DNA from 2 places in the Ruegeria sp. CK1 genome. Region 2 is predicted to be linked to the other one. Evidence: riboswitches for the same ligand, from Rfam matches in the RefSeq annotation. Region 2 holds a riboswitch; the other holds the start of a gene.

Region 1 (5,654 bases), on a different contig from region 2:
ACGCGTCTCAGGTTCTGGGTGTTTCCATTGCGGTGTTCGTGATCTTTCTGATCAAAGGGGTCGCGACCTACGTTCAGGTTGTCTCTTTAACACGCGCAGGCAACCGAATTGTTTCGCGCCAGCAGATCAAGCTCTACGACAAACTGCTTCGTCAGGGTGTATCTTTCTTTAACCTCACAGAAAGCTCCAACCTGCTATTAAAGGTCACGCAATCTGCCCAGGCTGCACGCCAGGTTATTGAGGTTGTTGTGACGACAGCCGTTCGCGACACATTGAGTTTGATTGGGTTGCTGGCGGTCATGTTCTACCAGCAACCGCTGTTATCGCTTTTTACATTGGTCATTGGTCCTCTTGCGATATGGGGCGTCAGGACGCTGTTGAGAAAAGTTCGAGAGATTGCCGATATGGAAATGCAGTCCCTTGGGGCGATCATGCAAGTGATCCAGGAAACATCTGGGGGTATCCGGGTCATCAAGTCGTTCGGGCTGGAAGAACGAATGGCCAAACGGATGAACGAGTCCGTCAAAAGTGTCGAGAAACGCCGAAATAAACTTGCACGCCTGCAAGCAGCCACCAGCCCTCTGATGGATATTCTAGCGGGATTTGCCATTGCATCGGTCATTGGTTTGAGTGCCGCCAACATTTTTGGGTCGGGGAGATCGACGCCGGGTGAATTGATGTCGTTTGTGACCGCGTTGATGATGGCGTATGAACCAGCCAAAAGACTGACACGCGTTCGCGTCAAACTTGAGATTGGATTGCGTCGCGTACGTATGTTGTTCAATATTATTGATCAGCCCGAAACTTTGGCCGAAGGAGACGACCCGCAAGTGTTGCCTGATGGTCCAAAGGAAGTGAAGTTTGAAAATGTAACTTTCAGCTATCGCAGCAGTGAGCCGATAATCAGAGACCTCTCTCTTACTTTTGATGCTGGAAAAACAACGGCGTTGGTTGGGTTGTCGGGGGGCGGCAAGTCAACCATTCTGAATCTTGCACTTCGGCTATACGACCCGCAGAGCGGTCAAGTTACGATTGACGGCCAAGACGTCAAGCATGCCTCGTTTAAAAGTTTGCGCGCAAACATGTCGTTTGTCGGCCAAGAAACCTTTTTGTTTTCAGCATCTATTGCGGACAACATCCGGCTTGGAAGGGAAGGGGCCTCGCGCCAGGATGTAATCGAAGCAGCAAAAGCTGCCAATGCTTACGATTTCATAATGAATTTGGAAGACGGTTTTGACACATATGTAGGTGAAAATGGGGCGTTCCTGTCCGGTGGGCAAAAGCAGCGCCTGGCCATTGCCCGAGCCTTGTTGCGAGATAGCCCTATTTTGTTACTGGACGAGCCGACTAGTGCCTTGGACTCTAAATCTGAAAAACTTGTGCAAGAAGCCTTGCAAAGGCTGACCGCAAACCGGACGACCATTATTGTAGCGCACCGCCTATCCACAATCCTTCACGCTGACCAAATCGTGGTGATTGAGGCTGGGCAAATTGTAGAAAAAGGAAGCGCCAGAGAGTTGCTGAAAAATGACGGTGCTTTCCGCGCGTTGTACGACCATCAGTATTCCAATGCTGTTGAGTCTGGCTAAACACATTCCAGTCAAGAAAATACGCTGCTGGGTCTAGCTCAATATGCGGCGAGAACGCTATCTTCCTTAATACAACAATAGGCAATCCGCTGTGGGTTCTTGATTGCAGAAATGAATATTGACGCTTCGATCATCATTCCGACGTATAATAGCTGGGACAAACTGCAGTCCTGTCTAGATTGCCTTGCGGGTCAGACTCTTGGTCCAGAGAAATTTGAAATCATTGTTGTGAACAATGCTTCTTCTGACTGTATTCCCAAAGATTTCCGGCTTCCTTCAAATGCGCGGGTTATCACAGAGGGCAAGCCAGGCTCTTATGCCGCGCGTAACAAGGGAATAGCTGCTGCGAAAGCCGATTTGTTGTTCTTCACGGACTCAGATTGTCTGCCCGTCCCGGGATACATTGAAAGCGGTCTGCGTATCGCACATCAACACCCAGACATTGGCCGCTTTGGGGGCGACGTTCAACTTATTCCAAATGGCTCCGAATGGAGTTCTGTGGAGCTGTACGATTACCACCTTGGACTTGCGCAGCAAAAATGGGTTGAGAGAGGCCGCGCGGTCACTGCCAACCTTATAGTGCGCCGATACATGTTTGACCGTATCGGTCTATTTAATGGCGATGTGTTGTCGGGCGGTGATATGGAATGGAACGACCGGGCGACTGCGGCTGGGGAACCGATTGTGTTTGCCGCCGATGCGATAGTTCAACACCCTGCCCGCAGTAGCTTGAAGGAATTTGCGACAAAAGTGCGCCGTATTGAGGGGGCAAGAATTCGCCGAAATGCCCGACGCGGGATATTAAACTATGTACCGCCAATTCAGAAGTTGATCCCTTCCTTTCGAACTTTCGCAAGTTTGCGAAAAAAGCCCGAACTCAACTTCCAGCAAGCTCTAGGTATTTGGCGCATACAATACTTGCTGCGGCTAGTTATGATCTCGGAAACAGTTCGGCTACTTTGGTTTCGGCAGTCAGATATCAGGAAATAGCAAAAGACGTCAGCAAATTCATGGTGCCTTTGCTATTGGCCCCGTGGGTTTGGCGCGTCATTTATCGCAGGCTTAGGTCCAAACTCACTATGTCTGTTTTGGATTTGAAATTGTCGCAACCTTCTCAGCGCATTTGGGTTTCGGAAATATCCTGACCACGTGAGGTGCTGCTGTTTGATTCTCAGACAGTGGAGAATTGGGAAGCCGGTGAAATTCCGGCACTGCCCCCGCAACGGTAACGAAGGTCAGATTCGGCAATCAACCACTGGGACGAGGATCCCGGGAAGGTGCTGAACTCAGGCGCAAGCCCCTTCGAAGTCCGGAAACCAGCCTCATGGATACGTCAAACCGCGGGTGGCGGTGGGGGCATGTGTTTCGGAGGCGGTCCTCGCGCGCCTGCGGACGGCTCCTGCTTGTCATCTGCCCAAGCAACGCCGCGGGGCGCGGCAGGAGAGCTAGAAGTGAGCAATATCCAAACCCTTTTGGCCCGCAGAACGCCGGGCTACGCACTGGAACAAGCCTTTTATACCGATTCAGAGGTTTTTCAGGCCGATCTTGAAACCATTCATTATCGCGATTGGCTGTTTGCGATTCCGGCGTGTGAATTGGTCAAGTCCGGTGATTATGTGACGCATACTATAGGTGCCTATCGCGTGATTATTGTACGTGGTGCAGACAACCAAATCCGTGCGTTTCACAATACTTGTCGTCATCGCGGCTCGATTATCTGCAAGGCCGCCAAGGGCCATGCACCTAAGCTTGTGTGCCCGTATCATCAGTGGACCTATGAGTTGGACGGTTCTCTGCTGTGGGCACGCGACATGGGTCCGGATTTTGAACCAAAACAACATGGGTTGAAGCCGGTTCACTGCCGGGAACTGGCAGGACTTGTCTATATTTGTCTGGCGGACACTGCCCCGGATTTTGATACTTTCGCTGACACTGCCCGGCCCTATCTTGAACCGCACGACCTGGTGAATGCCAAAGTGGCCTTTGAAAGCTCGATCATCGAGAACGGCAACTGGAAGCTGGTCTGGGAAAACAATCGCGAATGTTATCACTGTGGCGGCAATCATCCGGCGCTGTGCCGCACGTTCCCGGACGATCCCGCTGTAACCGGTATAGAGGGCGGTGAAACCCCACCTCGCATGCAAGCCCATTTTGATCGGTGCGAGGCCGCGGGATTACCTTCGCAGTTCTATTTGCATGGTGATGGGCAATACCGTTTTGCCCGGATGCCTCTGAACGAGGGTGCTGAAAGCTACACGATGGACGGCAAGTCCGCCGTGCGTCGTTGGTTGGGTCGATCGCCGTTTGCTGATGCCGGGTCGTTGTTGAAGTTTCACTATCCGACCACGTGGAACCACTTTCTTGCAGATCATTCGATCATGTTCCGTGTCACCCCAATCAGCCCAACAGAAACCGAAGTTACGACGAAATGGTTGGTTCACAAGGATGCCGTCGAGGGCGTCGACTACGATCTTAAACGACTGACCGAAGTCTGGATGGCAACCAATGACGAAGATCGTCAGGTCGTTGAAGACAATCAGCAAGGCATTAACAGTCCGGCATATGAGCCTGGTCCCTATTCGACCACGCAGGAATCGGGTGTGCTGCAGTTTGTCGACTGGTACTGCAGCAAACTGGCTAATCATTTGGCACCCGACGCGATGGCAGCGGAGTGATCACAATGAAAGATGTCAGCGTGCCAGCAACTGTCTGGCAAGACAGTGAAACACTGGAATGTGTCTCGGTGGTTCCCGAGATGCCAAATACTGCAAGCTTTTCGTTTCGCGCGCCTTCAGGGGCGCAATTTGCGTATCAACCTGGGCAATTTCTAACCTTGGAAATCCCTGCTCCGGGCCAGCCGGGCGGAATGGTGCATCGCACGTACACCATTTCGTCGTCTCCGTCGCGGCCACGGTCGATCACGATCACCGCCAAGGCGCAATCCGACAGTATCGGCACGCGCTGGATGTTGGACAATTTGCAACCCGGCATGCGGGTGAAAGCGATTGGCCCAGCTGGACTTTTCACAAATGCTGAAAGCAATGCAGGAAAATACCTTTTCATCTCGGCCGGGTCGGGCATCACACCGTTGATGTCGATGACCACCTGCATGTGGGACGAAGGGCGCGATCTGGACATTGTGTTCATCAACTGTGCCAAGCGGCCCTCGGAAATCATATTCCGTCAGCGATTGGAACAGATGGCCAGCCGGACGCATGGCTTGGACTTAAAGTTCGTAGTTGAAGAGGCCGACTCATTCCGCCCCTGGACCGGATTTCAGGGCCAGTTCAACCAATTGATGCTGGGCCTAATGGCGCCCGACTATCTCGACCGTGAGGTCTATTGCTGCGGGCCGGAACCCTTCATGCAGGCGGTGCGTGATGCGCTTTCTGGTCTGGGCTTTGACATGGCCAATTATCATCAGGAAAGTTTTGGCGCGCCTGTGGAAACGGAAGCGGATCAGCCGAAACTGGACGATGTCATTCCAGATGATGACAGTAACGCAGAGATATTATTCGCAACCTCGGGCGTGACCGCTAAGGTTGCTGAGACCGACACGGTTCTGGCTGCTGCGCGCTCGGTCGGGCTGAACATTCCTTCGGGTTGTACTTTTGGCGTCTGCGGAACCTGTAAAGTGAAGAAAAACCGTGGCGAGGTTCACATGGTTCACAATGGCGGGATATCTGAAGACGACATAGAGGCGGGGTATATCCTTGCCTGCTGTTCGAACCCGATTGGAAAGGTTGAAGTCGACATCTGACAAAAAGGGAAGCCACAGACGCGGGCTTCCCTTTCTTCTTTCTCTAGCGGACAGAGGCCGCGCATACATTAACTTACTTCTTGCGCATCGGTACGCTGTTGCCCCCGGTGTTCGATGCAGCCGCCCGAGCACGATTTTTCTTGCTGTTTGGTTTTCCCTTGGGCGGCGGTGGGCCTTTCGGGCGCTTGGGTTTGAAATCTCGATTTTCTTTCTTTGTCCTACCGGCGTCTCTGGTTTTGTTACGGTTGGGCTTGGCGCTTGCTTCGACCTTTTCAGGTTTTGCGTTCGCTTTCTTTTTGCGCGGT
Region 2 (5,654 bases):
AGGTTCATTTGCCCCAGACCAATTGCGTGGCTTTCGTCGTTGCCCCGGCGGACAGAAGGCACCGAGTCTATGGCCGACATTTCAGACACAGCCGTCAGAGCCCGGATAGCCGCACCGACAGTTCGGCCCAAATCGCCGCCATCCATCGTTTTGGCAATGTTCAATGACCCGAGGTTGCACGAGATGTCAGATCCTAAATGGGAATAGCTGAGGTCATCGTCAAATTCAGACGCTTCGTTCACCTGCAGGATCTCGGAACAAAGGTTTGACATGTTGATCCGGCCCGCGATGGGGTTCATCCGGTTCACCGTGTCCTCGAACATCACATAAGGATAGCCGGACTCGAACTGAATCTCGGCGATGGTCTGAAAGAATTCGCGCGCATTGATCTTGGTTTTGCGAATGCGCTTATCATCCACCATCTCGTGATACTTCTCGGTAACCGAGATTTCCGAGAGTGGTACTCCATAAATCTTTTGCACGTCATGTGGCGAGAAAAGATACATATCGGCGTTTTTCTTCGCCAATTCAAAAGTAATATCTGGAATAACCACGCCAAGCGACAATGTCTTGATACGGATCTTCTCGTCCGCGTTTTCGCGTTTCGTGTCCAAAAACCGCATAATATCTGGATGGTGCGCGTTCAGGTAAACCGCCCCGGCACCCTGCCGCGCACCAAGCTGGTTGGCATAAGAAAAGCTATCTTCGAGCAGTTTCATCACCGGGATCACGCCCGAAGATTGGTTCTCAATCCCTTTAATAGGCGCGCCATGTTCGCGGATGTTGGTCAACAGAAGCGCCACGCCGCCGCCACGTTTGGACAATTGCAGGGCCGAATTGATACCGCGCCCGATGCTCTCCATATTGTCCTCAAGGCGCAGCAAAAAGCACGAGATCAACTCACCGCGCGAGGCCTTACCCGCATTTAGGAAGGTTGGTGTGGCAGGCTGGAATCGACCATCCAGGATTTCTTCCATGAAAGACATCGCCAGCGCCTCATCCCCTCGGGCAAGGGCCAGCGCTGTCATTACGACACGGTCTTCGTAACGCTCCAAATAGCGCTGACCGTCACGGGTTTTTAACGTGTAAGAAGTGTAGTACTTAAACGCGCCCAAAAAAGTTGGGAACCGGAACTTTTTAGCATAAGCCCCATCCCAGATTTTGCGCATAAAGTTCTTGGAATACTGATCCAGAACGGCTTCTTCATAATAGCCTTCAGAGACCAGATAGCCGAGCTTTTCGTCCAGCGAGTGAAAGAACACCGTGTTTTGGTTCACATGTTGCAGGAAATACTGCCGCGCGGCCATCCGGTCGGCGTCAAACCGGATTTTGCCCTCGCTATCATAGAGGTTCAGCATCGCGTTCAGCGCATGATAGTCCTGCTCGTTTATGCTGCTGTCGAGCATAGGTGTCTCCCTAGTTTCTCGAGCCCGATACGGATGCGGGCAATGTCGGTGTCTGTGCCAGCCAGCTCAAAGGAATAAAGCAGCGGCACGTTGCATTTCTTGGCGATGATGCGTCCTGCTAAAGCGTAGGTCGCACCGAAATTGCGATTGCCTGCACCGATCACCCCTACGATCCCTTCGCGTTTTTCGGGATCGTTCAAAAATCGGATAACCTGCTTCGGAACCGCCCCGCGCCCTTCGCCATCAGCGTAGGTAGGGCAGATCAGAACGAATGGGTGTCCAGGGTTTGGCAACTGGCCGTTCTCGATCGGAATGCGGAATGAGGGTAGGGCCAGCCGCGTAATAAAGCGGTGGGTGTTTCCGGACTTCGATGAGAAATAGACCAGCGCCGGGGTCGGCGCTGGCACGGTTTAAGCCAGTTGGGCGATCATATCAGGCCGAAACCCGGACCAATGATCGCTGCCCGCAACTACAACCGGAGCCTGCCGATAGCCCAGCTCCGTCACATGGGTCATAGCATTGTCATCCTGCGTCAGATCAACCACGTCATATGAGATACCTTTCGCGTCAAGCGCGCGGGTGGTGGCGGTGCATTGTACGCAAGCGGGTTTGGAATAGACGGTAATGCTCATTTGTCCTCAGTCCTTTTGGTCAAAGCCGAGGACGCCACGGGCAAAATGAACCCTTAACGCGCCCTCGAACCCTCCGTTCGTGGTTATCACTCTTGCTTGCGGCAGGTCTCCTGGCTAGCGGATCATCGCACTGGCTGGCCTTCCCAAAAGCGTACTTTCAGTGGCGTGTTCAGCCGAACTTTCCGCTTACAGTTGCGGGGGCAGCACCGGATTTTCACCGGTTTCCCTCTTAGCTTTCAACAGGAATCGAAAGAACCGAAGCAACATTATATTGGGGGTCGTATGGGTTGGATGTCAATATGTGGTGTGAATGTCTGTTCGTTTTCTTTTAACAGTGCCACACAAAAAGAGCGAGTGAAAAACACCACTCATGTCTGGCCTTGTCGAATCAAGCCATTTTGTGTTTCGTCACCGCGATGGTTCCCGACCGCCTTGTGCGGGAAGGAATAAAAGGGAATACGGTGCGGCCAATTTTAAAAAGCCAATTCCGTGACTGCCCCCGCAACTGTAAGCGGTGAGCGACCCGAGATCGTCCACTGGGCAAATGCCTGGGAAGGATCGGGACAGCGTTGACCCGCAAGTCAGGAGACCTGCCATCCGAATATGAATGAACCTGGGCGGGGTGTCCCAGAGGGAGATGACGATGTTTAAAACGGCCTTCGCCGTCCAAAACTTTGCACTCGCTTTGCCCTCGTCCAAACGGAGGAGGCGATGCTTGTGTCGTTGCAAAAATCTGAATTCCAGCCCCACAGAACTCATGGGGTTATCATCGCCTCATCAGAGCCAATAAACCACCCGTTCACCTTAGACGCGGGTAAAAACCAATGAACCGGCGCGCAACCGATTTGGACGCCGGAACGCAGCGGGGACGCTGCCTGACTGAATTCAGCGTACCGGCACTTGTTACTTTAGCACTGGCACTGTCGGTGTTTCTGTGGCTGATGATCTACGCGGTTATCTGATGTCAGCTGTTCTGCAAATCCGCGACCTTAGCCTGGGATATCCGGAACTAACACTGTTCCGCCGGCTGTCCATGGACATCGAAGCTGGGACAACATTGGCTATTTTAGGGGCCAATGGGTCGGGCAAAAGCACTTTTGTCAAAATGCTTTTGGGTCTGATGGATCCAGTGTCGGGCAGTTTGGAATGGCCCAAGGGCCGCCCGGCTGAGATCGGTTACTTGGCGCAGATGACCGAATTTGACCGTCGCTTTCCCATCCGCGTGCGCGATTTGGCGGCAATGGGCGCGTGGAGGGGGTTTGGGTTTCGATCAGGGCTGGACAACTCTGCGCGCAAACGAATGACAGCCGCACTGGACGAGGCCGGCGTACTGGATATCGCCGATCGCCCTCTTCATATGCTGTCAGGTGGCCAACTTCAGCGCGCTCTGTTCGCGCGTGTAATCATGCAAGACGCACCGCTGATCTTGCTGGACGAGCCCTTTGCCGCCGTGGACCAAAGCACCGAAGCCCATTTATTGTCGATCATACGTCGGTGGCGTGACGAAGGCCGAGCCGTAGTGCTTGTGGTCCATGATTTGTCGTCGGTTCTGGACCATTGCAGCCACGCTTTGCTGCTGGGTGGGCAAGAGGCGACGCACGGTCCAGTTAATGATGTACTGACACCAGACCGCCTGGTCGCGCAGGGCTATCTATCAGAGAGCCAAGCTTCTTGGATGTTCCGAAGCACCCCATCTATATCGGAGAACAGGCATGTTTGATCTCCTCACCGAAATGTGGAGCTTTGCCTTCATGCGCCGAGCATTTGTGGTAACCACGGTCCTTTCAGCCTCGGTGGCGCCGGTGGGTGCGTTCCTTGTACTGCGCCGCTTGTCTTTGGCGGGCGAGGCCATGGCCCACGCGATCACGCCCGGTATCGTCATCGGCTTTGTTACCGCCGGCCTTTCCGTCATGTCGCTGCTGGTCGGGGGTTTGATTGCCGGTGTCGGCGTTGCCATCTTGACGGCGTTTCTGGCTCGCCGAACCATTCTACGCAGCGATGCAAGCCTTGCCTCGCTTTATCTGATCGCATTGGCCGTGGGGATTTTCATTCTGTCTGCGGCAGGGTCAGCCGTACCGTTGAAAAGCTTTCTGTTCGGCTCGATCCTCGGGATCGATGATGCCTCAATGCTGCTTGTCGGCGGAGTGGCCACCGTCACACTGGTCGCCTTCGCATTCCTCCTGCGGCCTCTGATTGTCAGCACCTGTGACCCGGTTTTTTTCGAAACTCAAACGCGCCGCCCCTGGCTGGTTGATCAGGGTTTTATGCTCCTGCTGGTACTAAACCTGTTGGCCGCGTTTAAGACACTTGGCACGCTGATGGCCGTTGGCCTGATGATCCTACCCGCGACTGCAGCCCGCTATTGGGCGAGCACGATCACCGCACAACTGGTGCTGGGCTTTGTTTTCGCATTGTCCAGTTGCTGGATCGGCCTGACACTTTCGTACTTTTTCCCAAACACACCCTCGGGCCCTGCCATCGTATTGGTCGCAGGTGTGTTTTTTTTGGTCTCGGCCATCTTTGGCCCGCTTGGTTTTGGCGGACGGCTGCGCAAACCGTCCGTTTCAAAAGACATCCCCGTTGCGCAAATCCATCACGAAGAGAGAGCAAAATGACTCTTACCAAATCCCTCTATGCCGGCATCGCATCGGCATCCCTTGCCTTGGCCGCATTCCCGGCTGTGGCTGGTGAAAACGATGTGAAGATCGTCGCCAGCTTCTCGATCCTTGGTGATATGGTCGAGGAAGTTGTCGGCGATCTGGCCACCGTGACAACCATCGTTGGCCCCGACGCCGACGCGCATGTTTATCAGCCGTCTGTAGCTGACGCAAAAGCTGTAGCCGAAGCAGACATTATCTTCGTCAACGGCCTTGGCTTTGAAACTTGGTCAGACACTCTGATATCGGAGTCAGGCACCGAAGCGGCCGTGCATGTTGCAACCGACGGTATCATTCCGGTTGAAGTTGACGGTGAAATCGACCCACACGCGTGGAACTCATTGTCGAATGGCGTGATCTACGTGACCAACGTGGCGGAAACCATGAAAGAGGCGATGCCCGAGCATGCTGAGCAGATCGCCGCCAATGCCGACGCCTACATCGCCGATTTGGAAGCGCTTGATGCGGAGACCAAAGCGAAACTTGCTGACTTGCCCGCAGATCGTCGCACCGTTGTGACCGCGCATGATGCGTTCGGTTACTTGGCGGATGCATACGGCATGACCTTCCTGGCGCCAGTCGGAATTGACACCGAGGCAGAACCGTCAGCTCAAGATCTTGCCGTACTTATCGATCAACTGAAATCCCAGGGCGCGGCGGCTCTGTTCGTTGAGAACATCACGAGCCCGGCTTTGGTCCAGCAAGTCTCGGAGGAAACGGGAATTGAGATCGGTGGTCGTCTGTTCTCGGACGCTCTGTCCGAACGTGGCGGCCCGGCAACCAGCTATCTGGCCATGTTCCAACACAATTTGGGGACGTTGCTTGAGGCGCTGACACAACAAACCTCCAGCTAAGAGTCACGCGAGGCGATTGATGAATGATCGCCTCGCAAAGCCCACTGGGTTGCGCGTAACTAGCGCGCACAGTACTTTCGAAGGGGAACGCGGTTCATTCTACTC

The links. A riboswitch is a leader RNA that binds a small molecule or an ion and turns the genes downstream of it on or off. The one in region 2 is predicted to bind cobalamin.
Region 1: it holds a riboswitch for cobalamin, as region 2 does, so the genes downstream of both, ACR0L3_RS09460 (aromatic ring-hydroxylating oxygenase subunit alpha) here and nrdH (glutaredoxin-like protein NrdH) in region 2, are expected to answer to the same signal.

Annotation. Positions count from the first base shown of each region.
Region 1 covers NZ_JBQFPX010000003.1:17,204-22,857, reverse strand. The annotation lists gene ACR0L3_RS09470 (ABC transporter ATP-binding protein) at 1-1,589, shown strand, start outside; gene ACR0L3_RS09465 (glycosyltransferase family 2 protein) at 1,701-2,579, shown strand; cobalamin riboswitch at 2,725-2,928, shown strand; gene ACR0L3_RS09460 (aromatic ring-hydroxylating oxygenase subunit alpha) at 3,041-4,264, shown strand; gene ACR0L3_RS09455 (FAD-binding oxidoreductase) at 4,270-5,349, shown strand; gene ACR0L3_RS09450 (DEAD/DEAH box helicase) at 5,423-5,654, opposite strand, start outside.
Region 2 covers NZ_JBQFPX010000001.1:1,279,450-1,285,103, forward strand. The annotation lists gene nrdE (class 1b ribonucleoside-diphosphate reductase subunit alpha) at 1-1,406, opposite strand, end outside; gene nrdI (class Ib ribonucleoside-diphosphate reductase assembly flavoprotein NrdI) at 1,388-1,813, opposite strand; gene nrdH (glutaredoxin-like protein NrdH) at 1,817-2,038, opposite strand; cobalamin riboswitch at 2,121-2,313, opposite strand; cobalamin riboswitch at 2,439-2,650, shown strand; gene ACR0L3_RS06195 (hypothetical protein) at 2,863-3,000, shown strand; gene ACR0L3_RS06200 (metal ABC transporter ATP-binding protein) at 2,973-3,758, shown strand; gene ACR0L3_RS06205 (metal ABC transporter permease) at 3,751-4,653, shown strand; gene ACR0L3_RS06210 (metal ABC transporter solute-binding protein, Zn/Mn family) at 4,650-5,549, shown strand.